3 regions of the Arthrobacter sp. PTI12 genome follow, and region 3 is predicted to be linked to each of the others. Evidence: riboswitches for the same ligand, from Rfam matches in the RefSeq annotation. Region 3 holds a riboswitch; each other region holds the start of a gene.
The links. Region 3 has a riboswitch for S-adenosylmethionine ahead of metX (homoserine O-acetyltransferase MetX). Riboswitches for the same ligand answer to the same signal wherever they lie in the genome.
Positions count from the first base shown of each region.

Region 1 (10,257 bases), 920 kb from region 3:
CCTGACCGGGGATGATCGAGACCGGCGACTGCACGCAGCAGGCGGGAGGCGCCGTCGTTCTCTGTGCCCAGAAGGCTCTCTGTTCCCACGAGGTTCTCGGTGCCGGGCGGGGCTCCTACGAAGGCGAGCACTTCGCCCGCGCGAATTTCGAGATTGACATCCCGCAAGCCCTCGGCGTGGAGGCTCACAAAGGAGACGGGCAACGGCATGGAAGCGCGCTTCACCGCGGCGTGAGGGGGTGGAACCGTGCTGGGACTCATCGGTTACTCCGTTGCATCCAGGTGGCGGGGCAGCCCCGTCCGCCCGCCAGTGATCTCCACTAACCTAGCCGGAGCTGGACTGCATATGGCCACCTCGGGGATATGTCTCGAAACATTACGAACGGCATGTCACCGGCACGGGCGGAACGCTTCTTCGATTCCTGCCGCACTCAAGCTGATCCCGCCTGCCGTCGTGCTAAGCGGTCACCTGACGCTTCGAGGAGATGACTCCAGTGTTGAAGCCAGCCAGGTTGAGGCCGCCATGGAAACGTGCGTGCTCGATCTTCACACAGCGATCCATGACCACGTTCATGCCGGCAGCTTCGGCGTCCCGCGCCACGTCCTCGTGCCAGGAACCCAGCTGAAGCCATAGAGTTTTCGCGCCGGCGGCTTTGGATTCCTCCAGGACCGAGGGGAGGTCATCGTGCTTGCGGAACACGTCAACGATGTCCGGCTGCTCCGGCAAGTCCGCCAGGGACTTGTAAACCGGCTGCCCGAGAATCTCGGTCGCTGTCGGATTCACGAAGTACAGCCGATACGGCGCGGATGACTGCAGGTACGTCGCCACGAAATACGACGCTCGTGACGGCTTGTCCGAGGCCCCGACGATGGCGATCGACTTCGCGTTGCGGAGGATGTTCAGGCGTTCGGGGGCCGACGGGCCCTCCCAGGTGCGGTCCTGTGTGCTCATGCCTTCACTCCCTCTGCGGCGATTTCCTCTTCGCTGACGTCCAGCGCCCGTTCAAGGTGCTCGGATGTTCCTGCAACGGCGGTCTCGAGCGCCTGGTCGATATCCCAGAGGATGTCATCCAGATCCTCAAGGCCAACGGAGATCCGGATGAGATCCTCCGGGATGCCGGCGGCCGCAAGCTGTTCGGTTGAGAGCTGCTGGTGCGTGGTGGATCCGGGGTGGATCACGAGTGTCCGGGCATCGCCGACGTTGGCGAGGTGGGACGCCAACTGCAGGGCTTCGATGAACTTCTGCCCGGCCTCCCGGCCTCCCTTCACGCCGAAGCTGAACACCGAGCCGGGACCCTGCGGCAGGTACTGTTTCGCCCGCTCATGGTGCACGTGCGAGGGGAGCCCCGCATAGTTCACGTACTCAACCCGCGGATCCTTCTCAAGCCACTCGGCAACGGCCTGAGCGTTTGCCACGTGCTCATCGACGCGCTGCGCCAGCGTCTCAACGCCCTGCAGCAATTGGAAGGCCGACGACGGCGACAGCGACGGCCCGATGTCCCGTAACTGTTCGGTGCGCAGCTTGGTGAGGAAACCGTACTCACCGAAGTTTGCCCACCACTGGATGTTCCCGTAGGAAGCGACAGGCTCGGTCATGGTGGGGAACTTGCCGTTGCCCCAGTTGAATCTGCCGCTTTCAACGATGACCCCGCCCAGCGTGGTGCCATGCCCGCCAATGAATTTGGTGGCCGAGTGGATCACGATGTCAGCACCATGCTCAAGGGGGCGGATGAGGTAGGGCGTACTGAGGGTGGAGTCGACGATCAGGGGGACACCGGCGTCGTGCGCTATCTTTGCCAGGCCCGCGATGTCCGCGATTTCACCGCTCGGGTTCGCGATAATCTCTGTGAAGACCGCCTTGGTGTTGTCCTTGATGGCGGCGGCGTAGTCGGCCGGATCGGTGCCCGGAACAAACGTGGTTTCGATGCCGAAGCGACGGAGCGTCACATCGAGCTGCGTAACGGTGCCGCCGTAGAGCTGGGCTGCTGCAACGATGTGATCGCCGGCCTGGCACAGTGCAGCGAAGATGATGAACTCTGCGCTCATGCCTGATGCCGTCGCTACGGCACCGATGCCGCCCTCAAGCGAGGCGATGCGCTCCTCGAAGGCTGCAACGGTGGGATTGCCGATGCGCGAGTAGATGTTGCCGTACTTCTGCAGCGCGAAAAGGTTGGCGGCGTCATTGGTGTCCTTGAAGACGAACGACGTGGTCTGGTAGATCGGTACGGCTCGTGCGCCGTGTGTGGCGTCCGGGGTTCCGCCGGCGTGCAACGCACGGGTGCGGAAGCCGAAGGTGCGGTCAGTGCCCAATGTTTCCTCCAAATTGATCCAACTTTTGTGCACCTGCGGTGACTTCTGGGCGTTCGAATCCACCATACGTGCCCGAAACTTCCGGTGCCTTCCCCGGTAGGTTCTTCAGGGCGAGGACTTTCGCGATCCGCGGCACGCAACCCTCGTTCTGCAGCGAGGTGGTGTCGCCGAGCGGCGTTCCCTCGTACAGCTGGGTCAGCAGTCGCCGCATGATCTTCCCGGAACGCGTCTTCGGCACATCCTCCACGACGACGACGGCGCGCGGCTTGGCAATCGGACCGATGGCCTTCGCGACATGGTTGCGCAGGTCCTGTTCAAACGCTGGATTACCTGCCTCGCCATGCACGACGACGAAGGCGGCGATCGCATGCCCCGTCACCGCATCAGCCACCGGGCAAACGCCCGCCTCAACTACAAGGGGATGGGACACCAGCGCTGATTCGATCTCGATTGTCGAGAGCCGGTGCCCGGACACATTGATGACGTCGTCAACGCGCCCGAGGATCCAGGTGTCGCCGTCGTCGTCGTATTTGGCGCCGTCACCGGCAAGGAACCAGCCCTGCGCAGCGAACTTCCGCCAGTAGGAATCGAGATAACGCTGCGGATTTCCCCACACTGTGCGGGCCATCGCCGGGCCATGCCGGTCCACCACGATCAGCCCCTGCTCTCCGGGACTGACTGGCTCGCCGTCGTCGTTCACGATGCGCGTGCTCACACCGGGCAGGGCGCGTGAGGCGCAGCCGGGTTTGAAGGAATCATCAGTGGGGCGGGGACTGAGCACTGTCGCGCCGGTTTCCGACTGCCACCACGTGTCCACAACGGGAGCGGTACCGGAGCCGATTTTCTCCCGGAACCAGCGCCACGCCTCGGGATTGGTTGCCTCGCCGACCGTGCCCAGGACTTTGATGGAAGAGCGGTCATAGGAGGACGGAACGCCGTCGGGAAACCAGCCCATCAGCGAACGGATCAGCGTGGGCGCCGTGTAATAGCTGGTGACGCCGTAGCGTTCGATGATCTCGAAGTGCCGCCCGGGATGCGGGGTGTTCGGTGTGCCCTCGAAGATCACCTGAGTGGCACCGTTGGAGAGTGGACCGTAGATCTCGTAGGTGTGTGCCGTGACCCACGCGAGGTCGGCGGTGCACCAGTGGACGTCGTTCACGCGGCCCGCGGGATCCGGGTCACTGAAGAGAAACTCGTAACTCCACGACGCCTGCGTCAGGTAGCCGCCCGTGGTGTGCACCAGGCCCTTGGGCTTCCCCGTGGTGCCGGAGGTGTACATGATGAACAGCGGCGTCTCGGCGTCGAACGCCTGCGGCTCGTGTACCGGGGAGGCGGCGCCAACAACGTCGTGCCACCACACGTCGCGGCCTTCGGTCCACGCGACCTTGCTGCCCGTCCGCCGGATCACCAGCACGTGTTCAATGGCGTTCTTCCCGACGACGGCGGTATCGGCGTTGTCCTTCACCGGCACCGCGGTGCCGCGCCGGTACTGCCCATCGGTGGTCACCAGCAGTTTGGCGCCGGTGTCCTCGACCCGGAAGCGCAGCGCCTCGGCGGAAAAGCCACCGAAGACGAGCGAGTGAACGGCGCCGATACGCGCGCACGCCAGGGTCACGACGACGGTCTCCACCAGCACGGGAAGGTAGATGACCACGCGGTCGCCCTTGCCGATCCCCAGGGTAGTCAGGGCGTTGGCCGCCCGGCACACCTCGTCCTGAAGCTCGGAGTAGGTGACCGTGCGGCGGTCTCCCGACTCGCCCTCGAAGAACAGGGCAGGCTTGTCGCCCAGGCCTGCAGCGACGTGCCGGTCCACGCAGTTGTAGGCGGCATTCAGGGTGCCGCCGGCGAACCACTCAATGCGCGGCACCGACAGCTCGCCGTCCGGTCCCTGCCGTGCCGGATCGAATGTGTGGGCCGTATGCCAGTCGGAGGACCAGTGCAGCCGCCGCGCCTGTTCCTCCCAGAAGGCGATCCGCTCTTCCTCGTTGGTGAAGCCCCCGTGAACAAGGGAATCTACGGCAGTTACGCCCATTTCCGGATAGCCCACTTCTCGAAGACACCCAGGATCGCGTCCGTGAGCTTGCCGAGGATTGCCAGCAGCACGATTGCCAGGAGCAGCCGGTCGACCCGTCCGTTGTTCTGGGAATCGGTCAGCAGGAAGCCCAGCCCCATCGAGGACGCCAGGAGCTCAGCCGCGACGAGGAACAACCATGCCTGCGCGAGCGCCAGCCGCAGCCCCGAGATGACCGAGGGGACAACGGCGGGCAGCTGCACCGTAGTGAACAGCCTCAGATCGTTCAGGCCGAACGCCCTTCCTGCCTCGACCAGGTTCTTGTCCACGTGCTGCAACGCCATGGCAACAGTGGTGAACACCGGGAAGAAAGCGCCGATGGAGATGAGAATGACTTTCGAATCCTCGCCGATCCCCACCCAGAGCATCAACAGGGGAACCCACGCCAGTGACGGCACGGCGCGGATGGCGCCGATGGTCGGCGAGAACAGGGTGTCCACCCATCGGGACAGGCCGACAAACGCTCCGACCACGAGACCGGCGATCGCGCCGATCAGAAAGCCGATGACCACGCGTTGGGTCGAAATTGCAATGTGGATGCGAAGTTCCCCGCGCTGGATCAGATCGACGGCGGCGTCAAAGACAGCGGTTGGCGCCGGCAAGGTGACCGGACTGATCAAACCGACGACGGCGGCCAGTTGCCAGGCCGCCAACAGCGCCAGCGGCACAATCAGTCCCAGTCCGAGCTTGGCGACTGCCTTGCCTCGCGGCTTGCGGCGGGTGAGGGCATTGCCCTGCCTGCCGTCGTCGTCGTTTTGATTTGTCCCGTTCGGGGAGTTCGTCCCCTTCGGCGAGAGAACCGAAGCAGGGCCGGTGCCGACGCCGCCGGGCACGATGCTGTTACCGGTGAGGTAAGGGTTGCTCATTACTCTCCAATGGCGGACGGGTCGGCGTTGGTTGCGTAGGTGTCATCAAGAAGGGTGGAGAGGGCTTCGTCAATGTTTTCCTGGCTTGCGACGTCACCGGATTCGACGAACATCGGGCCGACTACCTCGAGCACGTCCAGCTGGGCCCGACCGGGGGTGCCGTTGACGTCGAGGTTGGACCGTTCGGTGATGACCTTGGTGGCCACGGATTCTTCAATGCCCGCAACCTCAGCGAGGATCGCTGCGGTTTCCTCCGGGTTCTCCTGAGCCCACTGGCGTGCCTTCTCATAGGCGTTGACCACGGCCTGGGCGAGCTCAGGGCTTTCCTCCAGGAAGGACTCGGTGGCATTGAGGAAGCCGTAGGTGTTGAAGTCCACGTTGCGGTAGAACAGCTCGGCGCCGTCTTCTTCGGCTGCGGCCATGATCGGGTCGAGGCCGGACCAGGCGTCCACCGAGCCGGTGTTGAGGGCGGCCCAGCCATCGGCGTGCTGGATGTTCTGGATTGTCACTTCGCTCGGATCAACGTTGTGCTCGGCCAGTGACTGGAGCAGGAAGAAGTAGGGGTCGGTGCCCTTGGTGGCGGCGATGGACTTGCCGCGAAGGTCTTCCGCCGATTCGATACCGGTTTCCGCCGTTGTCACCAGTGCGGACCATTCGGGCTGGGAGTAGATGTCGATGGTCTTGATGGGGGAGCCGTTGGCGCGTGCCATCAGCGCTGCCGAACCGGCCGTCGAGGCGACGTCGGCCTCGCCGGAGCGGAGCAGTTCGTTGGCCTTATTCGAACCGGCGGACTGGACCCATTTGACCGTTACGCCCTCATCTTCCAACTCGGCCTCGAGCCAGCCCTGGTCCTTGATGATGAGGCTCAGCGGGTTGTAGGTGGCGAAGTCCACCGTGAGTTCTCCGCCGGTCGCGGCTGCGGCTTCGCCGACTGAGCCGTCGGCGTTTTCCCCGGCAACGCAGCCGCTAAGGGCGAGGGCGGCGATTGCGGCGGTGGCGGCGAACTGAAAACGTGCGGTGCTCTTCATGGTGATCCTTTTCGGAGAGTGCGTGGGACGGGTGTAGGGGGCTTGTTCTTGGGGGTGTCGGCGCAACATGGCGGCACGGTGGGCGCCGCACGCGCTGGGATACGGCGCTGCGAACTGGCCGCAGGCGCGCGGTTAGTGCTGGTGGCTGTCGACGCCGAGGCTGCTCAGCAGCGAACTGCGTAGCGCGGCAAGTTCGGCTGAGCCGCGGTCGCGCGGACGGTCGCCCGGAACCTCCAGCACGCGGCTGATGGTTGCACCCTGGACGTCAGGCTCCTTCGCGAGAACGATCACCCGGTCGGCGAGCTGCAGCGCTTCGTCAACATCATGGGTGACCAGCAGGACCGTGGTCGGGGTGGTTTGGTGGATACGCAGCAGGAGGTCCTGCATCTTCAGCCGCGTCAGGGCATCGAGTGCGCCGAAGGGTTCGTCGAGGAGCAGGACGCCCGGGTTGCGTGCCAGTGCACGTGCCAGCGATGCCCGCTGTGCCATGCCTCCGGACACTTCGCGGGGCCGGTGGCCGGCGAACCCGTCGAGTTCCACGAGGCCCAAAAGCTCCTCCACCTTCGCCTTGCCCGCGGCGGAACTGGTTTCCCTGGGCAGGCCGATAGCAATGTTCTCGCGCAGCGAGAGCCAGGGGAGGAGTCGGGGTTCCTGGAACGCGACGGCGCAGCGGGGATCGATCCCGTCCACTGCTGTGCTGTCGATGAGTACCGCACCGCTGGTGGGAGCGTCCAGTCCTGCCGCGGCTCGCAGGAGGGTTGATTTCCCGCAACCGCTGGCGCCCACAATGGCGAGAACCTCGCCTGCTTCAACGTCCAGGGTCACGTCGCGAAGCACCACGTGCTGCTCGCTTCCGCTCCCGAAACTTCGGGTCAACGAAGAGAAAGTCAGCGGCAGTGTCTGGTTGCCATCAGTGGAAATGGCCTGGGTACGGTGCGCTCGAAGAACGGTGCTCATGTATAACTCCATCGCTCCTGGCAGTAGCACCCGTTCTCCTGCAAGCAGGTAAGGGTTGCTGCGGCGTCAACGATCCAGGTCTCTCGGCCGCTCGGGATGGTGGAATTCCACTAAACGCTTTTGCAAGGGTCCGGCGCAATATGTGTCGTAACAAAGGAACGCTTCAGCCGGACATCGGCAGCGTGAGAGGGTCATCTACATGATTGAAATTCTGAACGCGAGCGAGTTGGCCAGGGCAAAGGAAGCGGGTGCGCTGGTCGCCAACATTCTGCAGACGGTGAAGAGCCGCAGCACGGTCGGGACAAACCTGCTGGAGATCAACCAGTGGACCAAAGAGATGATCGCTGAGGCAGGCGGGGTGTCCTGCTACGTCGACTACGAGCCGCCGTTTGGGCGCGGCCCGTTCGGCGCCTATATCTGCACGTCCGTCAACGATGCCGTGCTCCACGGTCTGCCGCATGACTACTCGCTTGCCGACGGCGACCTGCTCTCCCTGGACCTCGCCGTCTCCCAGCGCGGAATCGTCGCAGACTCCGCCATCAGCTTCATCGTTGGCGAGTCAAAGCCGGCGGAGAGCGTCGCGATGATTGATGCCACCGAACGTGCATTGACTGCCGGGATTGCCGCAGCCAGACCAGGCGCGCGCATCGGCGACATCTCCGCTGCCATTGGTTCAGTCCTCAGCGCCGCGGGATATCCGATCAACACGGAATTCGGCGGTCACGGCGTCGGGTCGACAATGCACCAGGATCCCCACGTGGCAAACACCGGACGGCCCGGCAGGGGATACGTGCTGCGCCCGGGGCTTTTGCTGGCGCTGGAGCCATGGGTCATGGCGGATACCGCTGAACTGGCAGTCGACGCCGACGGGTGGACACTCCGCAGCGCTACGGGCTGCCGGACCGCGCACAGTGAGCACACCATCGCGATCACCGACGATGGCGCGGAGATCCTGACCCTGCGACAAGAGACCTAGCCAAGCAGCCAGTCCACCGCGCGCTTCATCAGTTCGTGGTGTTCCGGTGAGGAGTACGACGCCGCGTCGTGCCCGAGCGCGTCATAGAAGCTTCGTGCCGGTCCAGTTTCAACCTGTCGCTCCAGCGACCACACCAGTGGGTGCAAGTGCCCCTCGTGTTCGTGGCGGGCGTGAACGACGACGTCCGGTGAGGTGCGCAGCCAGCTGTAGCGTTCGTCGGCGAGAGTGAAGTCGGGAATACCGACGGGGAAGGAGCCCTCGAGCAGGATGGTTGCCGCGCCGTACTCCGGGTGCATGGACACGTCGCGTACCCAGCGTCCGCCGAGCGCCGCTTCCCAGGACTCGGAATCGACAAAACTCGTGGCGCTCGAGTGCAGGGCGAGCAGCGGACGGCCGCCGGCTTCCCAGGCGTCCAGGCCATCACGGGCGGCATCTGTACCGGGGGAAGTGCCGCCGTCCCGCGGGAGGCCGACATTCACCACCAGCAGATCCGGCCAGGCAGCAGAGTCACGGAAGCTACCGAGGGTGGTGTCGACGTCGTCGGCTGTTTCTACGGTGAGTCCGTGACCGCGGAGCAGGTCCGCGATGGCCGCGGAAGTTTCCGCGAACGGGTGCCAGGGGTCCGCGTACCGGCCGGTGCCGCTGAGGATGAGTGCCGTTGTCATGGGACCCATTCTGCCCATAAACGGCGTTCTCGACCCGGGTCACATGTCAGGATGGCACGGTGACGCTGTCGGAACTTGTTGATCGAATAGAGCGCATATCGGCGCGTGAGGCCGGCGTCGTGGTTGTTGGGATTGTCGGCGCGCCGGGAGTCGGCAAGACAACCTTGGCGGAGCAGTTGATGGCTTCACTGAACCAGAACAAACCCGACCCGGATCAGCAGCGCTTCGCCCATGTTCCTTTGGACGGGTTCCATCTGTCCGATCAGGAGCTGGCGCGCCTGGGTCTTCTGGAACGCAAGGGCGCACCCGAGACGTTCGACGAGCATGGCTATGCTGCTCTGTTGAAGCGGCTTCGTGGACGGCGGGATTCTGTAGTGTATGCCCCAGGTTTCGAGCGCACCATCGAGCAGCCCATTGCCGGCGTGATCCCTGTGTATCCGTCGGTGCGCACCATTCTCACGGAGGGCAATTACCTGCTGCTCGATCGCCCGGGCTGGCGGCAGGCCCAGGCTCAGTGCACTGAGGTCTGGTACTGCGAGCAGGATGAGAACCTGCGGCTGGACCGGCTGATCCAGCGGCACATCCTGTTCGGAAAGAGTCCGGCTGCGGCGGCGGAGTGGGTAGAGCGGGTGGATGAACCGAACGCGCGGTTGATCGAGGCGACGAAGAACCGGGCGGATCTGGTGATTCGGGTCGAGTAGCCGGTCGGGTTCGAACGCAAAGGTGCCGGGGATGCGCAGGATCGTGGGGACGTCACCACGTTCCTGCGCATCTCCGGCACCTTTGCTGCCTCAAGGCTGCTCCACGCTTGACCACCTATCGTTTCTCGATATATTCTCCTTGTTAATCAATCGAAGGAGAATCCCGATGGGAAAGTTGGCCGTCCTCGCATTGCAGGTCGTCATCGCGATGGTCATTGCGGGCTCGTTGTTCATCCAGCTCTGGATGGTCCCGCTGATCTCCGCTGATCTTGAGCAGTCGGGCGTGCCCACTGGGCTGCGCATCACGTTCAACGCGATCGTCGTCTTCGGCATCCTGACGGTTCAAGTGAGCGCCGTCTGCTTGTGGAAGTTGCTCACCATGGTCCGCAGCGGCACGGTCTTCTCCGATGGAGCATTCCGGTATGTCGACATCATCTTCGGGGCCATCGCCGCTGCGTCGGTCCTGGTGTTCGGTCTCGCGGTTCTCCTGGCTCCGGGGGAAATTGCTCCGGGGGTCATCCTGCTCATCTGCGGTGCCTCATTGTTGATCGGCGGTGTTGCGCTGATCGTGCTGGTGCTGCGGGTGTTGCTCGCCCAAGCCGTAGCCCGTGACGCCGAAGCGAAACACCTGCGCAGCGAACTCGACGAGGTCATCTGATGCCCATCATCGTGGACATCGACGTG
Region 1 covers NZ_CM155256.1:704,832-715,088, forward strand. Annotated here, with positions in the region: gene AC1MBU_RS03490 (ATP-binding cassette domain-containing protein) at 1-260, opposite strand, end outside; gene AC1MBU_RS03495 (CoA-binding protein) at 457-951, opposite strand; gene AC1MBU_RS03500 (O-acetylhomoserine aminocarboxypropyltransferase/cysteine synthase family protein) at 948-2,309, opposite strand; gene acs (acetate--CoA ligase) at 2,299-4,341, opposite strand; gene AC1MBU_RS03510 (ABC transporter permease) at 4,332-5,246, opposite strand; gene AC1MBU_RS03515 (aliphatic sulfonate ABC transporter substrate-binding protein) at 5,246-6,274, opposite strand; gene AC1MBU_RS03520 (ABC transporter ATP-binding protein) at 6,407-7,231, opposite strand; SAM riboswitch class I at 7,237-7,334, opposite strand; gene map (type I methionyl aminopeptidase) at 7,431-8,207, shown strand; gene AC1MBU_RS03530 (ThuA domain-containing protein) at 8,204-8,872, opposite strand; gene AC1MBU_RS03535 (nucleoside/nucleotide kinase family protein) at 8,932-9,573, shown strand; gene AC1MBU_RS03540 (DUF2975 domain-containing protein) at 9,740-10,231, shown strand; gene AC1MBU_RS03545 (helix-turn-helix domain-containing protein) at 10,231-10,257, shown strand, end outside.
Region 1: linked by a shared signal. The riboswitch ahead of AC1MBU_RS03520 (ABC transporter ATP-binding protein) and the one ahead of metX (homoserine O-acetyltransferase MetX) in region 3 are both predicted to bind S-adenosylmethionine.

Region 2 (10,257 bases), 950 kb from region 3:
GGACCCATGTGGTCGATCGGCAAAGCCACAACAGGCAACATAAGGAGGCAGCCATGAGCAAGCGTGCACGTAAGCGCCGTGATCGCAAGCGCGGCGGCGCTAACCACGGTAAGCGCCCCAACACCTGACATCACGGCCATAGCAAACAGAAAAGCCCCCGCACGCGTGCGGGGGCTTTTCTGTTTGCTATGGCCACACCGGCCGTCCGGCCTAATGATCCACTGTTTTGATCTGGCTGATGCGGTCGAGGATGCTGGCCTTCAGCTTCGCCGGTGCAACCTCCGTACAGGAGCGCTTCACCACTGACCGGATCAGGCATTCCAGATCGTGTTCCTGCGCGCATTCCGGGCAATCCTCGAGATGATCTTTGATCTCGACGAGGTCTGCATGCGAAAGGGCGCCGTCGAGGTATTCGTAGAGCCGCTCGATCCGCGTGTCATCGCAGTTGCCGAGGCTATGGCAGTCGCTCATTTTCCGCCCTCCTGTGTAGTTCCACCATCAGCGGTGGACGCGCGTACCGAACTACCCATGCCGCGCTCATGCGCATACTCGGACAGCGACTCGCGCAGGAGCTTGCGTCCTCGGTGCAGCCGTGACATGACGGTGCCGATCGGGGTGTTCATGATTTCTGAAATTTCCTTGTACGCGAAGCCTTCGACGTCCGAGAAGTAGACTGCCAGCCGGAACTCCTCCGGAATTGCCTGCAGGGCCTGCTTCACATCGGAGTCCGGAAGATGATCCAGCGCCTCCACCTCGGCCGAACGCAGACCGAGGGAGGTGTGCTCCGCTGCCTTCGCCAACTGCCAGTCCTCAATGGTGTCCGAGTGGGACTGCAGGGGTTCCCGCTGCCGCTTGCGGTACAGGTTGATATAGGTGTTGGTGAGGATGCGGTACAGCCACGCCTTCAGGTTGGTTCCCGGCTTGTACTGGTGGAACGCGGAGAATGCCTTGGTGTAGGCCTCCTGAACCAGGTCTTCCGCGTCTGCCGGATTACGGGCCATTCTCATGGCAGCCGAATACAGTTGGTCCACGTACTGCATGGCGTCCCGCTCGAACCTCGCCGTGCGATCAGCAACGGATTCGGTGGACAGGTCCAGTTCCTCGTCTTCGGCTGGGGTGGGCCCCGCCGCGGCTGTGGTATTCATTGCTGCAAAGTCTACGCGTCCGCGGGTTTGCCGGCGCTGCGCCGGACCGGCCGGCGCATCAATGTGGATGCGCGGGATGTGGCCCCGCACTGATGTTGCTGTGCCCATCTGCTCCTCGTATCCGTTTACTGCGTGTTCATGTATCTCCAACCATGGGCAGCAGGTGAATATTCCGGTGCACACGCCGCGGCCGGATCGCCTCGGTCCGCCAAAAGTGCAAAACTAGACACATTCATCCACGGTTGTAACTGACTTTGTTCGCCAAGTAGATCCGGTGCCGCCCACGGCGCTGGAAGCCAGGAGGCATTGTGACCCTTGTTCGCGTATTCGCCCGCCCATTGCTTGCCAGCAGCTTCGTCCTCACGGGCATTGACCGCCTCCGGAATACCGAGGCCACAGCTACTGCCCTTCGTCCCACCCTTGACCGCATCAACAAGGCGGTGCCCGCAACGGCCTCGGCAACGAGCAACGAACAGCGTGTCGCGAAGGTGCTCGGCGCTGCCCATCTCGGTGCGGCGGTTCTGTTGGGGATCGGGCGCTTTTCCCGCGTCTCTGCTCTGGTGCTGGTCGCCACGTCCACGCTGAACGCCGTTGTTGAGTTCAACAGCGCGGATTCGTCCACGTCCAAGGCCCGCAAGGACCGCCGCAACCAGCTCCTCAAGAACCTGTCGCTGATCGGTGCTGTGCTGCTCGCCGCCGTGGACACCAACGGCCGGCCGAGCTGGGCCTGGCGTGCAGAGCATTTCGCCGAGGATGCGCGCCGTAATGCCCTGGCCCTCAGCCATGACACCCGCAAGAGCATCAAGAAGGCGGAGAAAGCTGTACGCAAGACCGCTTCGGAAGTCACGGGCAGCTAAGGAGTATGAGCGCGCTGTCCGCCGCACCGTCCGCCACATCCTTTTGGCCGGCACCGCACGCAGCCGGTCCCGTTGATGCAACAGTGGAGGTCCCGGCGTCGAAGTCACTGACCAACCGGTACCTTATTCTCGCTGCGCTTGCGGACGGCCCGAGCAGGCTGCGCGCACCGTTACACTCGCGGGATTCCCTGTTGATGGTGGAAGCCCTTCGGTCGCTGGGTGCCACGGTGGAGGAGCTCGACGGCGACGGCACGTATGGCCCTGACTTGCTCGTTACGCCCATTCCGCCCGACGCGTCCGGGGATATGAGCGTGGACTGCGGGCTGGCCGGCACGGTCATGCGCTTTGTTCCTCCGCTAGCGGCGCTTCGTGCGGGGCGCACCTCGTTTGACGGTGACCCTCACGCCCGCAAACGCCCGATGGGCGCGGTCATCAGTGCTCTCCGCGAACTTGGAGTACAGCTCGAGAACGACGGCGGCTCCCTGCCCTTCACGGTCGCAGGAACCGGAGCGGTAGAGGGCGGCACGCTGGTGATAGACGCGAGCGCCTCGTCCCAGTTTGTCTCTGCGCTGCTGCTCGTTGGCGCCCGCTTCACGGAGGGCCTCAACCTGCAGCATGTAGGCAAGCCGGTGCCGAGCCTTGACCACATCGCCATGACGGTTGCAGTGCTGCGGGAGGCCGGCGTCGTCGTCGACGATTCCATTCCGAACTCGTGGCGGGTGGAGCCGGGAACCATCAGCGCGTTCGATGTGCGCATCGAGCCTGACCTCTCCAATGCCGGTCCGTTCCTCGCCGCTGCCCTCGCTACCGGCGGCACCGTGCGTGTGCCGCACTGGCCTTCGGACACCACTCAGGTCGGAGCGAAGTGGCTGACCATACTCCCCCTGCTGGGCGCCGAGGTTGAGCTGACCGATGACTCCACTCTGGTGGTCCGCGGCACCGGGACGATCACCGGCGCCGAGTTGGCCGACACCAGCGAGCTGGCGCCAACCGTCGCTGCGCTGTGCTCGCTCGCGCGGACACCGTCGGCATTGTCGGGCATTGGACACCTGCGCGGGCACGAGACTGACCGGCTCGCCGCCCTCGTCGCGGAGATTACCCGCCTTGGCGGTGATGTCGAGGAGACCGTTGACGGCCTGGTCATACGCCCGGCTCCGCTGCACGGCGGTCCTTTCCACACCTACGAGGATCATCGGATGGCCACGGCCGGCGCCATCCTGGGGCTCGCAGTGGACGGCGTGGAGATTGAGAACATTGCGACCACCGGCAAGACCATGCCCCAGTTCCCCGAGCTGTGGAAGGCACTCGCTGCCACCGCTGGTCCGAGCGGCTCTCGGTGACATCCGCCGGGTCGCGCCGCGGGACCGCTTCCTGGGATGAATCCGATGTTCGGATCCGGCCGAACAAGAAGGGTTCCCGGCCACGCACGAAGGACCGTCCGGCTCATGAAGATGCGGTGACCGGACGAATCATCACGGTGGACCGCGGACGCTATACCGCGGTTGTGGATGAGGACACCAACGCAGAGCGGGTTGTCATTGCCGCCCGGGCACGGGAACTCAGGCGGTCCCCCGTCGTCGCCGGAGATCTGGTGGCGCTGGTGGGAGATGTGAGCGGTGAACCGGACACTCTCGCCCGCCTGGTCCGGATCCAGGAAAGACGCACGCTGCTTCGCCGCAGCGCGGATGACACCGATCCCGTGGAACGCGCTGTGGTTGCCAACGCCGACCAGCTGGTGATCGTGGTTGCGGCCGCGAATCCGGAGCCGCGCACGGGGTTCATCGACCGCGCGCTGGTGGCCGCCTACGACGCCGGTATTCAGCCCCTCCTCTGTGTCACCAAAGCAGACCTGAAGGATCCGTCGGATCTGCTGGCGAATTACGAACATCTTGACCTGCTCATCATCACCAGCCAGACTGCGTCCACACCGGACGCAGTGGAAACCACATCCGCTACCGGCGCCTCAGCGCTCCTCGCGCCCGGCGCCGTCGAGCAGTTGAAGGAGCTTTTGGACGGCAAAGTGAGCGTACTGCTCGGTCACTCCGGCGTGGGCAAGTCGACGCTGGTGAACGCGCTCACCGGAGCCAATCGGGCGACGGGCGGAGTGAACGCGGTCACCGGGCGGGGGCGCCATACCTCCTCATCGGCTTATGCCCTCAAAGCTGCAGACTCAGCACCCGGTACGTGGATTATCGACACTCCGGGCATTCGTTCCTTCGGCCTTGCCCATGTCGAGGCCGACCGCATCCTCGCCGCCTTCCCGGATCTTGCACCCGGCACCGAGGACTGCGAGCGGGGCTGCCGCCACGATGCCGCCGCCGTCAACTGCGGACTGGACGGCTGGGTCGCGTCGGGCGCTGCCGGCGAATCCGGTCCGGTGCGCCTGTCTTCGCTGCGCCGGCTTCTCGGGGCGGGCATCGAACCTTCCAAGGGTGCCAAGGAGCTGGGGATGCAGTGAGTGATGTGACTACGGCGCCGATTGCCTGCTAGACTGAACGAAGTTGTTGTGTTGCGCACGAATGTTAAGCCTTGATTTCTCTCCGGAGTTCGAAAGCTTTTTTTGCAGGCGAAATGAACACCGCGACAGGAACCCCGAAGTACGGGGGGATCCTCACACTCAAGGAATAAAAAAATGGCAACAGGTACAGTCAAGTGGTTCAACGCTGAAAAGGGCTTTGGATTCATCGCTCCTGACGACGGCGGCGCTGACGTTTTCGCTCACTTCTCCGCAATCAACTCCGGCGGCTTCCGCTCGCTTGAGGAGAACCAGAAGGTCAGCTTCGAGACCACCCAGGGCCCCAAGGGCCCCCAGGCTGAGAACATCTCCGTTCTCTAAGTCTCCGTTCTCTAAGTTTCAGCGCTTCAAGATCTAGCGCTTCAAGAAAGGGGACATCGGCTTCGGCCGGTGTCCCCTTTCTTGCGTTTAACAGCACACCGTTCAATGACACCCGTTCCTGTGCGTGCGTGAACCGATCGTAGCCCAGCGCTGAGCGCGTCCGCATCGGGACCTCCCGCATCTGTGCACCCTGACCATATAGGTTGAAAGTATGAACCTCCAGAGCTACAACGATGACCTCCGCCTTGCCCATGTAATGGCCGACTCCGTAGACGACCAGACCATGTCCCGGTTCAAGGCGCTGGATCTGGCGGTCGAAACCAAGCCGGACTTCACCCCGGTCACGGATGCGGACAAATCGGCGGAAGAGGCTATCCGCGGGCAACTCTCGCGTGCGCGTCCGCGCGATGCCGTACTCGGTGAGGAGTACGGCAGCAGCGGCGCCGGCTCGCGGCGCTGGATCATCGATCCTATTGACGGAACCAAGAACTTCGTCCGGGGCGTACCGGTATGGGCTACCCTCATTGCATTGGTGGACGAGGGCCGGCCTGTCGTCGGTGTTGTGAGCGCCCCCGCGCTCGGAAAGCGTTGGTGGGCTGCAACGGGCACCGGTGCGTTCATGGGTAAGTCTCTCGCGGCAGCCAGCCGGCTCCGGGTTTCGAGCGTATCCCGGCTGGAAGACGCCTCGCTCTCCTACTCGAACCTGTCCGGCTGGAAAGAGCGCGGCAACTTTGACGAATTCGTATCGCTCACCGAATCCGTGTGGCGTACACGCGCCTACGGTGACTTCTGGTCCTACTGCCTTGTCGCCGAAGGCGCTGTGGACATCGCCTGCGAACCTGAGCTGAACCTGTATGACATGGCCGCGCTGGTACCCATCGTCACGGAAGCCGGCGGTCGCTTCACGTCACTCGAAGGCTCCGACGGACCCTTCGGAGGCAACGCGCTGGCAACCAACAGCACACTTCACAATGATGTCCTGAAGCGACTGAACCCCTCGCTGGACGATCTGCTTCAGGAAGGTACCGGCGTCTGACGTGGTCGCTTAACACCAACACGTAACACAAGGACCGGATATTCCCGGCCTGCTTTAGTCTGGATTCCTAGGTCACGAGTGCCAGCGTTAAACCCCGGTTTGCTGGCCGGCAACCCTCCTTCCGCGGCGGGGTGCCCCGGGTGACGACCTGGCCGGGCCAGAACGTGGTTCGGCAAGCGCGGGGCCTGGTGAAGCAGGTCCCCTGAACCTACGTGGGGTACCTCCTGTGAGCAACGCACTTCTTGAGAACGAACTCTCCGCTGCACCGCTGGCGTCCGTGATGGGCGCTGAGCTGCAGGCGCCGCTGGTGGACGGCACTGCCGTCCGTTACGTCAACCTGGACTATGCCGCTTCAACGCCGGCGCTGCAGCAGGTCAATGACTATGTGCAGAGCGTGCTTCCCTACTATGCGAGTGTGCACCGGGGCGCCGGGTACGCATCGCAAATCTCCACCTCGCTCTACGAGAATGCACGAAGGACTGTGCGGAACTTCGTCGGCGGCCGGGAAGATGATGCGGTCATCTTCACCCGCAACACCACCGATTCGCTGAACCTCCTGGCTGGATGCCTGCCGGAGGACGGTGAGGTCCTCTACCTCGACGTGGAACACCATGCCAATCTGCTGCCCTGGCTGCAGCTTCCCCATCGCGGGCTGGTCGCCGCGGGAACCATCGAGGAAACGCTCGCCGCTGTGGAAGAGGAATTGGCATCCGGAGGAATCAGCCTGCTTGCTGTAACCGGTGCGTCGAATGTCACCGGAGAAGTTCTGCCCATCGGCCGGTTCGCAGCGGCGGCTCATGCGCACGGCGCGCGGATCGTCGTCGACGCGGCTCAGCTCGCTCCCCACCGGCGGCTGGATCTGCTCCGCGACGGTATCGACTACGCGGCCTTCTCGGGCCACAAACTGTATGCGCCTTTCGGCGCGGGCGTCCTGGTCGGTAGAGGCGACTGGCTCGATTCCGGAAGGCCCCACCTCGCCGGAGGCGGCGCAGTGAAGACTGTGAAAGTGGACTCGGTGTCCTGGGCAACCGGTTCCGCGCGCCATGAGGGCGGGTCACCGAATGTGCTCGGTGCAGCCGCGCTGGCGAAGGCAACAGAGGCCATCGCTGGGTTGGATGAACCGGCCTGGCTTGCGCATGAATCAGAGCTGCGGGATGCCCTCGTGGAAGGGCTCTCCAACCTTCCCGGCATAGCAGTTCACCGCATCTTCGCTGACAGCACCGATGCGATCGGCGTAGTGAACTTCTCTGTCCACGGTTACGACGCCGGGCTGGTCGCCGCATATCTGTCCGCAGAACACGGGGTTGGACTGCGGGACGGGAAGTTTTGCGCTCATCCGCTGCTGAAGCGGCTGGGCCTGCCGTCAGGTTCGCTACGGGCGAGTTTCGGGCTCGGATCACGGCAGGACGACGTCGACAGGCTGTTGACCGGTTTGCGCTCGCTTCTTCGGGATGGACTGGGGACTGACTATGCGGTCGACGCCGGGCGCTGGGTGCCCGCGGTCGAGACCCGCCCTTTCCCTGACTGGGCTCCGCCCACGCCGGGAACTGCCGGCGCCGCGCCCTGCACAACCGACTGAGCGCTGCGACCGCACTTCCTCGGCGCGACGCCGCCTTCAACCGGGTGCTTTAATTGACGGGTTCCGTACCCGTCATGCGAGGAGTTCCCAACATGGGTGTTGGAGGTCCGCGCCTCGCCGAACACCGCCGTCGTGAATTGGCGCGGGGCTACCTGCAGGAAAGTGACCGCTACGAGCGCGTGCGTCCGGGCTACCCCCAAGACAGCGTGGACTGGCTCATACCCGCCGGAGCGTTGCGCGCAGCAGACGTTGGCGCCGGCACCGGCAAGTTCACCCGGGAGCTCATCCGCCGCTGCCCGGAGGTGACAGCTGTTGACCCATCCCTGGACATGCTTGCAGTCCTCGGACAACAACTCCCGCGCGTAGCCAGAGTGCAGGGAACTGCCGAGGCATCGGGACTCGCAACGGCGAGCGCTGATGTACTCACAATTGCCCAGGCCTGGCACTGGTGTGATCCTGCTGCGGCAAGCCAGGAGGCCGCACGTGTGTTGGCACCGGGGGGAAGATTCGCGCTCGTCTGGAATCAGCTGGACGTCAGCGTTGCCTGGGTACACCGGCTCTCCCGCATCATGCATGCCGGAGACGTTTTCCGGCCGAGCTACCGCCCTATGCTTGGTCCGCGCTTTTCGGAGCCGGAGTCTAGGGTCATTCCATGGACGCAGGTTCTTCCGGTCTCGGACATCGTGGAACTTGCGCGCTCCCGCACCTACTACCAGAACGCATCAGCCGGTGTGCGCACCAAGGTGGAAAACAATCTGTCGTGGTACCTGCACGATCACTTGGGGCACCAGCCGGACGCAGTCCTCGAGCTGCCGTACCTTACCTACTGCTGGCGGGCCGGCCGGCTTTAGCCCTCAGCGTCCGTCCCGTTCGTTTCCGGCCCGGAATCTGCACCCTCAGCCGGGTCCTGTGAGTGAGTGCCTGTGTCGGCGGGATTCTGAGCGCGATCCCCCTCTGCCGGCTGTTCAGAGTGCTCGCGCGGCACTTCCTCGTGTTGTGGTTCTTCGCTCATAACCCGACCTCCTTATAGTGGTCCCGCCGTGCCCTGCCGGCAACATACCGTTAGGCCCACCATGCCCTGTCGATTGCTCTCCTGTCGAGTGCCGTGGCTCCGGCTGCACAGGAGCAGTGGCGGCAGCAGCGTGATCGGGCTATATTTTCGGTATGCCGAAACTTCGGATTCAGGTACTCCTCATCCTGACAACGTTGGTGCTTGCAGGCTGTGGCACCCCACTTGTGGAGCGGACCAGTTCACACAAGGACCCGCGGCCTGTTGTACTGACCACCTTTTCCGTTCTCGCGGACCTCACACGCTCGGTGGCAGGTGAGCATATCCGGGTTGAATCGATCACCAAGATCGGAACCGAAATCCACGGCTACGACCCCACTCCCTCAGACCTCGTCAAGGCGCAGGACGCGGATCTCGTCCTTGACAACGGCCTGGGCCTGGAGCGCTGGTTCGAACGTTTCGTCCTGTCCATCGATGCGCCGCATGTGGTGCTTTCCGAAGGCGTGGAACCCGTTGACATCCGTTCCGGCGATTACCAGGGACTGCCCAACCCCCATGCCTGGATGTCCCCGAAGGCGGCGCAAACGTACGTAGACAACATTGTTACGGCACTGTCAGAGCTTGATCCCGCACATTCCGGAGACTACCAAGCCAACGGCGCCGGCTTGAAGCGGGAACTCCAGGGCATGCTGACCGCTCTGCAGAATGCGTTCAGCACTGGTGAGGCAACGCCGGCTCTGGTCACGTGTGAGGGGGCGTTCTCCTACCTCGCGCGGGACGCCGGAATCAAAGAAGCCTTCATCTGGCCTGTCAATTCCGACACCGAGGGAACCCCCCGGCAGATCAGCGACGTCATCTCCTTTGTTCAGGAGCACAACGTGCCCACAGTCTTCTGCGAGTCCACCGTCAATCCGTCCGCGCAGCAGCAGGTTGCACGAAGCACCGGCGCTGAATTGGCCGGTCCGCTCTATGTGGACTCGCTGTCGGAGGAGAACGGGCCGGTCCCCACGTTCCTCGACCTGCTCCAACACGACATCGACCTCATCATTGCAGGACTGACCCGATGACTCTGACAGCCAGCGAACAGCCGGCCATCGCCGTCGAAGGTTTGGGCGTCAACTACGGAGACGTGACTGCGCTCCACAGCGTGAGCTTCACCATCAACCGCGCCCAGATCTGCGGACTGATCGGGGTGAACGGCTCAGGAAAATCGACCCTCTTCAAGTGCCTCCTGGGGTTGGTGACGGCGCAACAGGGAACGCTCTCGCTCTTCGGCCGAACGTCCACGGCAGCCCGTAAAGGCAAGCTCGTCGCCTATGTTCCGCAGGCCGAGGACGTGGACTGGGACTTCCCTGTCTCCGTCGCCGATGTCGTCATGATGGGGCGGTACGCTCACATGGGTCCCCTGCGGCATCCCTCACGGACTGATCGCGCCGCGGTGGCCGAGGCACTGGAGCGGGTCGGGTTGACAGAGCTTCGCCACCGCCAGATCGGGGAACTCTCGGGCGGGCAGAAGAAGCGCGCCTTTGTTGCCCGCGGAATCGCCCAGGACGCCCGGCTCCTCCTCCTCGATGAACCATTCGCAGGCGTGGACAAGGGCAGCGAGGCCACCCTTGTGGAGCTCCTCCGCGAACTGAAGAATGAAGGCCGGACGGTGCTGGTGTCCACCCACGACCTCGCCGGCCTGCCCCGACTGTGCGACCGCGCAATCCTCCTGCACCAACGGATCCTTGCCGAAGGAACCCCCGAGGATGTGCTCACCCATGCCAACCTCGCGCGCGCGTTCGGGCCTGCA
Region 2 covers NZ_CM155256.1:2,579,148-2,589,404, forward strand. Annotated here, with positions in the region: gene AC1MBU_RS12330 (50S ribosomal protein bL37) at 54-128, shown strand; gene rsrA (mycothiol system anti-sigma-R factor) at 211-471, opposite strand; gene AC1MBU_RS12340 (sigma-70 family RNA polymerase sigma factor) at 468-1,145, opposite strand; gene AC1MBU_RS12345 (DoxX family protein) at 1,454-2,002, shown strand; gene aroA (3-phosphoshikimate 1-carboxyvinyltransferase) at 2,008-3,342, shown strand; gene rsgA (ribosome small subunit-dependent GTPase A) at 3,339-4,460, shown strand; gene AC1MBU_RS12360 (cold-shock protein) at 4,635-4,838, shown strand; gene hisN (histidinol-phosphatase) at 5,050-5,874, shown strand; SAM riboswitch class IV at 5,945-6,059, shown strand; gene AC1MBU_RS12370 (aminotransferase class V-fold PLP-dependent enzyme) at 6,155-7,453, shown strand; gene AC1MBU_RS12375 (class I SAM-dependent methyltransferase) at 7,546-8,304, shown strand; gene AC1MBU_RS12380 (hypothetical protein) at 8,301-8,465, opposite strand; gene AC1MBU_RS12385 (metal ABC transporter substrate-binding protein) at 8,618-9,529, shown strand; gene AC1MBU_RS12390 (metal ABC transporter ATP-binding protein) at 9,526-10,257, shown strand, end outside.
Region 2: linked by a shared signal. The riboswitch ahead of AC1MBU_RS12370 (aminotransferase class V-fold PLP-dependent enzyme) and the one ahead of metX (homoserine O-acetyltransferase MetX) in region 3 are both predicted to bind S-adenosylmethionine.

Region 3 (10,257 bases):
GCACCACCGGCAGGACAGCACCGAGTACGGCAAGCAGCGTATCGGGCCGCCAGAAACCGCAGCGCCAACGCACGCAACACTAACGCAGGCAGCACCAACGCACGACGACGGCCCGCATGCCATGGAGCTGGCGCTTGCCCGCGCTGCGGTCACCGCCGGCATCAGGCTGACACTGCTGGACACCTGCTACCTCTCCGCCGGCTTCGGCGCGCCGGTGCTGCCCGAACAGGCACGCTTCACCGACGGCAGCGCGGACGCCTGGCTCAGCCGGTGGCACTCCCTGCACACCGCCATCACGGGCAGCTTCGACGCATCCCAGGTCTCTGTCGGTGCTGCCCTGCACTCCGTGCGCGCCGTGGATGAACCTGCGCTTGCATACATTGCACAACACCTTCCCGCAGACGTACCCCTGCACATTCACCTTTCCGAGCAGCCTGCCGAGAACCGTGACTGTCTCGAGGCGACCGGAACCACACCGACCGGGTTGCTGGCCAGGCATGATCTACTCTCGGAACGGTTGACGGTGGTTCACGCGACCCACCTGACCGCCCAGGACATGAATCTCCTCGGTCAGGCGCGGGTCACCGTAGCCATGTGTCCCACAACGGAGGCGGATCTCGCCGACGGCATCGGTCCGGCACGCGCTCTGCAGGATGCCGGCGCGGTGGTGAGTCTGGGGACGGACCAGCACGCCGTCGTCGACCCCTGGCTTGAAATGCGGGCGCTGGAACACGGCGAACGGCTGGCCAGCGGAGGGCGGGGGCGATTCTCACCTGCCGAGCTGGTGCGCGCGGCCGCCAGCGGCGGGGCGCGGGCACAGGGTCGGCCCGCAGCCGGTCTGGCACCGGGACAAGTCTGCGACCTGGTCGCACTTGATCCCGCAACCGCACGCACGGCCGGCTCTTCTCCGGCCCAGCTCGTGCTGACGGCGACAGCGCAGGATGTCACCGCCGTCGTCGTCGGTGGGGAAGTGGTGGCCCGGAACGGGCGCCATGTGCGGCTGGGGGGTCCGGGCACGCTGCTCGCCGCGGCGATTGCGCGGATGGACGAGGCAGCACCAACAACGAAGGCCACAACGGGGAAGGCACTCTCATGACGGGCGCTACAACGATCATCACCGGCATCGGCGAGCTCATGACGCAGGACGCCGAGCAGCGGGTTCTCAAGGACGCGGCGATCGTGCTCGAGGATGAGCGGATCGCCTGGCTCGGTCCGGCCGCAAACGCTCCTGCCGCTGATTCCCGGTACGACGCCGGTGGCCGCGCCTGCCTGCCCGGCTGGGTGGACAGCCATACCCACCTGGTGTTCGCCGGCGACCGAACCGCGGAATTCGAGGCACGCATGGCCGGGCAGTCCTATGCCGCGGGCGGGATCTCTGTGACGGTGGACGCCACGCGGCGCGCCTCGGATGAGGAACTCGGCTCGCTCGTGGCCCAGCGGGTGGCCGAAGCCGGAGCGAACGGAACCACCTACCTCGAAACCAAGACCGGCTACGGTCTCAACGTCGAGGAAGAAGCCCGCAGCGCACGGATCGCTGCCGCAACAGCGGACGAGGTGACCTTCCTCGGAGCACACCTCGTTCCGCAGGGGTGGAAAGCGGACGACTACGTTCAGACCGTCACCGGACCCATGCTCAGCGCCGTCCGGCCCTACGTGCAGTGGGCTGACGTATTTTGCGAAACGGGCGCGTTCACACCGGACCAGAGCCGTGAAGTGCTTCGCGCATGCCGGGACGCGGGTCTGGGACTTCGGGTGCACGGGAACCAGCTCGGCCCGGGGGAGGGCGTGCGGATCGCTGTGGAGGAGGCAGCGGCCAGCGTCGACCACGTGAACCATTTGGCGCTGTCGGACATCGAGGCCCTCGCAGGTTCCTGGTCCGGCTGGGAGGGTGATCCGGACAGCCGGGGCACGGTGGCAACCTGCCTGCCCGCGTGCGATCTGTCCACCCGCCAACCCCTCGCGCCCGCCCGGCAGCTGCTGGATGCCGGAGTACCCGTCGCGCTTGCCTCCAACTGCAATCCGGGGACGTCCTACACCTCGTCCATGGCGTTCTGCGTAGCTACGGCGGTGCTGCAGATGGGACTGACGGTTGCCGAAGCTGTCCGCGCGGCAACCTACGGCGGTGCGCTTGCCCTCCACCGCGAACAAACAACCGACGACGGCGGCCGGCTGGCCGTTGGGTCGCTCGCTGTCGGACACCGCGCGGACCTGCAACTGCTGGACGCACCGTCCGCAACCCACCTGGCTTACCGTCCGGGGATGCAGCTGACCCATGCGGTGTGGCGCGCCGGGCAGCGCCTCCGTTGAGTTTTTGTCGCCTAGTTGCTGTTTCACGACGCTCAGAACAGCAGATAGGCGACAAAAACCTCCCGGGGAACCGTTTTTGTACGCTTTGGCAAGCACCGAAGCGTACGGCACCATGAAGGCATGCCAACCGCCAAAACCAGCCAGCCGTCGTCGTTATCCCCGACCGCCCGCCGGAAGAGGATCAAAGCGGAAATCCTGATTATCCTTGGTCTGTCCCTCGGCCAGGCCGGGGTTTACGCGGTGGTGGAGTTGATCGACAAGCTGACCCGTGCGCCGCTGGCTGCGCAGACCACCAGGCTCAATCCGGTTCTGGACAACCGGCAGTACTTCGATCTCACCTACCAGCTGCTGGGAATCTTCTTTGCGCTGGTTCCCGTGGTGCTTGTGCTGTTCCTGCTCACCCAGCCGGGGAAGTCGGCCTTCCGCCGGATTGGCTTCACCTTCAGCAAACCGAAGGTCGACTTCGGTCTGGGAGTGGGGCTGGCCGCGGTGATCGGGGTGGGAACGCTCGGGGTGTACGCCGCGGGCCGGGCACTGGGGCTTACCACTGCGATCATCCCGACGGCGCTCGACACCTACTGGTGGACGCTGCCTGTGCTGGTGCTCTCGGCGATCCGTCACGCGGTGCTCGAAGAGGTCATTGTGGTGGGCTACCTCTTTGAGCGGCTCCGGGAACTGGGCTGGTCAGTCCCGGTGATTATTGTGACTTCGGCGCTCCTGCGAGGGAGCTATCACCTGTACCAGGGGATCGGCCCGTTCATCGGGAACGTGATCATGGGGCTGATCTTCGGCTACGCCTACACGCGCACCAAGCGGGTGATGCCCCTGGTGATAGCGCATGCGCTGCTGGACATTGCAGGCTTTGTCGGCTTCGCGCTCTTCGGCCCGGCTATCGGCATCGGAAGCTAACCCCCGGCCACGCGGCCTGGGGAACCAGCGTCCGAAAGAACCAATTAGATCCGGACCGCACCCTTCGGGGTTTCGAACGCTACCGACATGATGCCGGGCGTGCCGTTGGGGGCGATCCACTCGACGTCGACGTCGTCCAACGGGTGGGTGACGGGCGTTCCGAGCCACTCTGTGACGCGCTCTGCCGACCCGGCGATGGTGAGCGCGCTGAGGCGCACGGACGCGGTGCGCGCCTGGGATGGGTGGAGGGACTCCGTGCCTTCATCCCAGCGGATCATGTAGGGGACCTGAGGGTCAGCGATGAGGCCCTTGATGCCGATCTGCTGCCAGGTCAGCTCCTGCCCGTCCGGGAATTTGCGGTTACCGGGGACGGCGCTGCGGCCAAGGCGGTCCTCGAACGGGGCGAGGTCATCAACGGCTACGCACCAGCCCATCCAGCCGCCGCCGGCCTCGGACCGTGCCCGCACCGCCCGGCCAAATGGAGCCTTGTCCGAGGCTGGGTGGTCAAGGACCTCGACTACCTCGAGGTACTGGCCGTTGACCAACGGAAAAATCATGTTGCGGGTACCGAACCGCGGGTGGATTCCACCCTTGACGAATTCAACTCCGAGGGCGTCGGAAATCCGTTCCGCAGTAGCAGTCAGTCCGTCAGGTTCGCAGGCATAAGACACATGATCCAGGCGCATGGCCCCATTTTGGCACTTTGTGATGGAGGCCTCGACTAAGGGTTACCTAAGTCACACCGCGGGCGACAATGTTCCAAGCAAAACCCAAGGTCAGAGCCGGATAGTTGCTTCACACAGGAAGCCCGGTTCCGAGACCGCCGGAGTTTCCTGCCAGGGACGCCCACTGGGTGTCCCCCTTGAGTGGGGCCGACCGTTTTCCCATAGACGCCGAACGGCCCCACTCAAGCATCCTCTGCCGCACGCGCGCCTTTCACGGCTACTACGCCAGTCGGCTTCATTTCACGGCGAGTCACACAAGTTGCCCTCACCCGCGCTGGTCAGGTTTCCTAATACGAGGTAACGAGTGACAGTGCGGCAGGTTCCACCCGCCATCAGCCCCGGCTTGCTGTCCGGCAACCCTCCCTCGCGGCGGGGTGCCCCGGGTGAAGACCAGGCCCTGCATGCAGTGCAGGAGCAAGCGCGATTCAGTGAGGCGGCAGGGTTTTGACAGGCATCACCACAGCGGTTCCGCAGCCGGAAGCGGGGCTGGTTGACGGCGTCGTCGTGCAACGGTTCCGGATTGGCCCGTTGGCGCTGGAAACAGGCGGCCATTTGCCCGATGTCGTCCTCGCCTACGAGACCTGGGGCACGCTCAATGCCGATGCCTCCAATGCGGTGCTGATCGAGCACGCACTCACCGGCAGCTCACATGTAGCGCGGGGCGAGTCCTCCGAGGATGGCTGGTGGGACGGGTTGGTGGGTCCGGGCAGAACCATCGACACGAACCGCTACTTCGTGGTGTCCATCAATATGCTGGGCGGCTGTTACGGATCCACGGGGCCGGCGTCGCTTGATCCGGAGGGCAAGCCGTGGGGTTCGCGTTTCCCCTTCGTCACCATCCGCGATTCCGTGCGTGCCGAGGCACTGCTCGCAGACCTGCTGGGCATCTCCTCCTGGCACTCCGTGCTGGGTGGGTCAATGGGAGGCGCGAGGGCTCTTGAGTGGGCTGTCACCTATCCCGGGCGGGTGCAACGGTGCGCCGTCATCGCGTGCGGAGCAGCGAGCACCGCGGAGCAGATCGCCTTCGCGCAGGCCCAGGTGCAGGCCATTCGCCTCGACCCGCGGTTCACCGGCGGCGACTACTACGGAAGCGCCGGTCCCGAGGATGGGTTGGGCCTTGCCCGGCGCATCGCGCACATCACCTACCGTTCGGAGGCGGAACTCGTACACCGGTTCGGTCGGGCAGCGCAGGGTATGGAAGAGCCTTTTGGGTCGTCGGCGCCGGGCGGGCGCGGCCGCTACCAGGTGGAGAGCTACCTGGACCATCAGGCGGAAAAGCTGGTCCGGCGGTTTGACGCCAACAGCTACGTCATCCTCACTGAAGCGCTCATGAGCCACGACGTTGCCCGTGACCGGGGGAGCCTCAGCACTGCACTCGCAGCTGCCTCGGCAGAGTTCTTCGTCGCGGCGGTGGATTCGGATCGCCTCTACTGGCCTCGCCAGTCCGTTGAACTGGCGTCCGCATTGCCCGGGAACGTTGCCGTCCACACCATTGAATCTCCCATCGGCCACGATGCCTTCCTCACCGAGATTGCGCAGCTTGAGCCCGCGCTGGCAGCAGCGTTCTATAGCAACACCGACGACGGCGATGTCAAGGAGAGCGCCTCAGCGCTGCGGTTGCGCGCGGGCTGAGACGCAGCCTGCCGCAGCACGCCGCCGGCACAGTTCAACATGCCACTATGGAGCTATGACGAATTTTTCCTCGACTGACGGTTCTGCTGCGCCCTCCTCCGCCTCCTCCTCCGCCTCCGCCTCCGCCCCCGAGACCGGGCCGCCCGGGACCGGCCCGGCCTCGACCGCACCGACTGTCGTCTGGTCGAAGCCCGAAGACGAGCGCTCCGGCTCGCCGCTCCTGGTGCTGCTGCACGGACACATGGCCAACGAGGAAGACCTCATGGGTATCCTCGACTTCCTGCCCGACGAGTTCACCGTGGCATCCGTACGTGCACCGGTCGCCCTGGGAGCAGGTTTCACCTGGTTCCCGCTGATGCAGGACGCCGCCTATTCGGTCGACAAGGTCACCGCCGCCGTCCAGGACGTCATTGACTGGGTCGACTCCATCAAGCAGTCGCACTCGAGCGTCACCCTGCTCGGCTTCTCGATGGGCATGGCAGTGGCAAGCTCCATGCTGCGTGCCCGGCCCGCAGACTACGCGGCCGTCGTCGGGCTCTCAGGGTTTGTTGTGCCGACCGACGGCAGCACGTTCTTCAACGACAGCGCGCTTGTTGCGAAGCCAGTGCCGTTCTTCTGGGGCCGGGATCAGGAAGACCCGGTCATTCCCGCCGATCGAATCGAGTTCACCCACGGCTGGCTGAACCGCCACACCAAGCTCACCAAGGTGCTCTACGCGGGCATGTACCACAGCATCAACGCACAGGAACTGGGACATGTGCGGGAATTTCTGCAGATGGTGGTGCCCGGCGTCAGCCGGACACCACTGTCACGGTAACGCCGTTACGGTGGCGGGTTAGACTCCCGAATGTGAAGAAAGAAACGCTCTGGGACGCAGGAAAACGCGCGGACCCCAACAGGTCAGCCGCCTACATCCAGCGTTTTGAACAGCTGATATCCGAGGGTGCGGACTTACACGGGGAAGCCCGGTGCGTCGACGCAATGGCTCCCCGAAATGCGCGTATTCTCGACGCCGGCTGCGGGCAAGGCCGGGTTGGCGGGGAACTGGCGCTGCGTGGCCATTCCGTGGTGGGAGTTGACGCGGACGCCCAGTTGGTCGAAGCGGCGAGGGCAGCACACCCAGGGACTGTGTGGCTGGTGGGAGACTTGACAGAGCTGGATCTGCCGGCCCGCGGAGTGGCCAAGTCCTTTGACGTGATTGTCTGTGCAGGAAACGTCCTCGCCTTCCTTGCTCCGGGCACGGCGCCACAGGTTCTTGCACGCCTGCATCGCCACCTGGCGCGCGGTGGACGCCTGATCGTCGGGTTCGGCGCCGGGCGCGGCTACACCTTCGACCAGTTTTTCACTGACGTCGCCGGCGCCGGCTTCTCCGTCTCCTTGCGCCTGGCCACGTGGGATCTTCAGGCCTGGACGCCAACATCGGACTTTCTCGTTGCGGTGTGCGAAGCCGAAGCCCGCGATGCCTGCGTTATCCCTGCACCACTGTCACGGTAACGCCGTTCACCGTCACGGAATCACCGGGATGAATCTGGCGTCCCCGGCGATCCTCGATCTCACCGTTGACTTTCACCAGGCCGTTCTCGACGAGTTCCTTGGCCTCCACCCCATCCTCGGCAAGATTGGCCAGCTTGACCAACTGGCCCAGCCGGATCATCGAGTCACGGATAGGCACTTCAGTGGCGGCGCTGGTCTCATCGTTTATGCTCATGGTTACATTCTGCCCGCCGGAAGTGACCGGCCGGAACAGGCCAGTGCCCTAGGGTTTAACGGGTGTCTCGAGCCCCCCACCTTCCCGCCGTCATCGGCCTCCCGCTGGCAATATCCTCCGGCGTAGCCATTCCGCTTCAAAGCAGGATCAACGGAGCACTGGGGCAAACGCTCGACGACGGACTTGCAGCCGCGCTCATCAGTTTCGGTACCGGATTGGTGCTGATGATCCTGATCTCGTTGCTGCTTCCGCGCGGACGGGCGGGCCTCGGCCAGCTGATCCCTGCCGTGCGGCAGCGGCGGTTTCCCCGCATCTACCTGGCCGCAGGGACCATCGGTGCGTTGTTTGTTTTCTCGCAGGCGCTCACCATCTCGGTCCTTGGAGTCGCGCTCTTTACGGTCGCCGCGGTCATGGGCCAGACGCTGAGCGGACTCGCCGTGGACAGGCTCGGGATCGGACCCGGCGGGCGGCGCATAATCACCATCATGCGGGTAATCGGCGTGACGCTGACGGTCGCGGCAGTTATCTGGGCAGTCTCACCCCGCCTCGGCGGAACAGGTACGACGGCGGCACTCATCCTTCCGCTCCTGCTTCCCATCGCAGCCGGCATCCTGGTGAGCTTCCAACAAGCCATGAACGGAACCGCCGCCGTGCAGTACGGCACACCCATTACCGCCACCCTGATGAACTTCATTGCCGGATCGGTCGTGCTCCTCGCCGCCTGGCTAGTGAAACTGGTGCTCACCGGCCCTCCTGAACCGCTGCCGGCAGAGTGGTGGTATTACCTGGGTGGACCGATGGGATGCATCTTCATCGGTATCGGTGCACTCCTGGTGCGATCCCTGGGTGTGCTGCTTACCGGCCTCGGAATGATCGCAGGCCAGCTGCTGGGTTCGCTGGCACTGGACCTTGTGCTCCCCACGCCGGGGACCGTCGTCGTCTTCGCCACCGTGGCGGGGCCGATCCTCGCACTGGGGGCCATCATCCTGACCACGCTGCCCTGGAACCGGCGCCTGCTGCGACGCTGATCCAGGAAAAGATCGCGGGCAACGAAAAGGCGGGTCGGTACCACCTGAAAGAAGTGGTCCCGACCCGCCTTTGGCTAGCCCGGGATACTACCGGTCGGCCAGTTCGGAATCGTGGTCATGCTCCGGGTGGAGCCCGCCGCCGCTTTCGGTGCCGCCGCCCAGCGGGTTACCTTCGAAGCCGCCCTTTTGCTTGAAGTTACCCTTCACGTTGTCTCCAACGCCGTTCACCGCGGTCGTGTTCATGGCGTAGGTGAGGGTCAGATGAGCAATCGCGTCGCTCATCTGGTCGAGTGACTCAACGCTGACGTTGCTCAGGTCATCACATTCTGCGTGGTAGCAGGCATCGTAGGGTGCGCCCGCAACGCCACCGAAGAGCACTGCCTGCTCTTCGGTCTTGATTCCCTCTGCGCCGGTGAAGAGTCCGCCTGCGGGAATGCCCTCTGCGATGAATGGTCCATAATCACTACGGCCGCTGAACGCTGTTTCACCTGAGGCCAGTCCCTCAGCTGCGAAGTAGTCGTGGAAATCCTGCTCGATCTGACCGGATCCCGCAGGACCCTCAGCAGCGCCGGGACCGACAGGGAAGGCCGAGTTGTCACCGTCGTACACGAAGCGGCCAAAGTTGGCGGAGCCGATCATGTCGAAGTTCAGGTACAGCCCAACCCTGTCCAGCTCTCCCGTTTCCGCGAGGTCTGCGACATAGTGCTCCGCGCCGAGGAGTCCCTGTTCCTCTGCACCCCACCAGGCAAAGCGGACCTTGTTTGCAGTCTTGACCTTCTGCATCGATTCCGCGACCGCAAGGATTGCGGCGCTACCCGTGCCGTTGTCATTGATGCCGGCACCGGCCACCACGCTGTCGAGGTGAGCGCCGACCATCACCACATTGTCGGCGTCGCCGGTTGCGGTTTCCGCAAGCACGTTGTAAGTCGCGCGGTTCTCGGAGACGGTGTCCACCGTCACTGTGCCCGTGACGTTCTCGCCGATCAGGCTGACGCCCACGTCGAAGCTTGCTCCCAGGACCGGAATTTCGATTCCCGGTGCCCCGAGGGTGCCGTTGATCGGACCGGTGCTGCCTTCCGATCCGGTATTAAAAATGACGACGGCGGTGGCCCCGGCTGCTTCTGCGTTGCTGGCCTTCTGCGCGAACGAACAACTGCCACGCTGTATCAGCGCAATTGATCCGGCTGCGAATCCATCGAAGTCGGTGGCTTCACACCCGCTGGTGTTGGCGCCGGCGGTACCGGTGGTGTCGACGGCGGTGATAGCGCCCACCGCTTCTCCTGCCCCGGAATAGGTCATGGTCGCGAAGGATTCCGCTGCGTAAACCTGTGATTCCGGGCTGATCTGGGTGAGGACCGAAGGGCTCAGCTGCTGGAAGTACGGGAACATGAATTCCTGCACAACGGGGGAGTACCCAGCAGCCTGGAGCTTCCCGACCACGTAGGCCACGGAGTCGTCATATCCCGGGGTTCCGGATGCCCGGGTGCCATCATTGGCATCGGCGATCGCGTCCAGGGCTTCAAGATGACCGACCACCCGGTCAACCGAGACGGCGGCGCGGAGCTTTTCAGAGGTGTTGTTGTTGCTGTTCTCGTGGGTTGGCCCGGCAGTTGCCGCCAGCCCTCCCGAGGCAACGAGCGCGAGTCCACCGGCAAATGCAAGCGATGCTCGCCCAAAATGGGCGCGCTTAAGTAGAGCGTTTGGGATCACCGTTGTTCCTTCTGTCGCAAAGGCGTGCCTACGGTTGCAGACACTCGAACCCCTGTGACGCGGATCACGGCACAGGGGTGCGTTCAATCTATGGACAGTTGTCCCGCCGCGTCAAGGGCTCCCTACCCGCCGGTAGATCACCGGTGGAAACCGCCCTCATCACCGGTGGGAGACCGCCTCATCACCGGTAGAAAACCGCCCCCAAGGCGCGTAGGGTCGGAACTCCCGAAGCGGGGAA
Region 3 covers NZ_CM155256.1:1,624,462-1,634,718, forward strand. Annotated here, with positions in the region: gene AC1MBU_RS07895 (amidohydrolase family protein) at 1-1,096, shown strand, start outside; gene hutI (imidazolonepropionase) at 1,093-2,307, shown strand; gene AC1MBU_RS07905 (CPBP family intramembrane glutamic endopeptidase) at 2,428-3,216, shown strand; gene AC1MBU_RS07910 (VOC family protein) at 3,261-3,902, opposite strand; SAM riboswitch class IV at 4,238-4,368, shown strand; gene metX (homoserine O-acetyltransferase MetX) at 4,386-5,573, shown strand; gene AC1MBU_RS07920 (alpha/beta hydrolase) at 5,629-6,390, shown strand; gene AC1MBU_RS07925 (class I SAM-dependent methyltransferase) at 6,423-7,067, shown strand; gene AC1MBU_RS07930 (RNA-binding S4 domain-containing protein) at 7,042-7,281, opposite strand; gene AC1MBU_RS07935 (DMT family transporter) at 7,344-8,309, shown strand; gene AC1MBU_RS07940 (M28 family peptidase) at 8,397-10,019, opposite strand.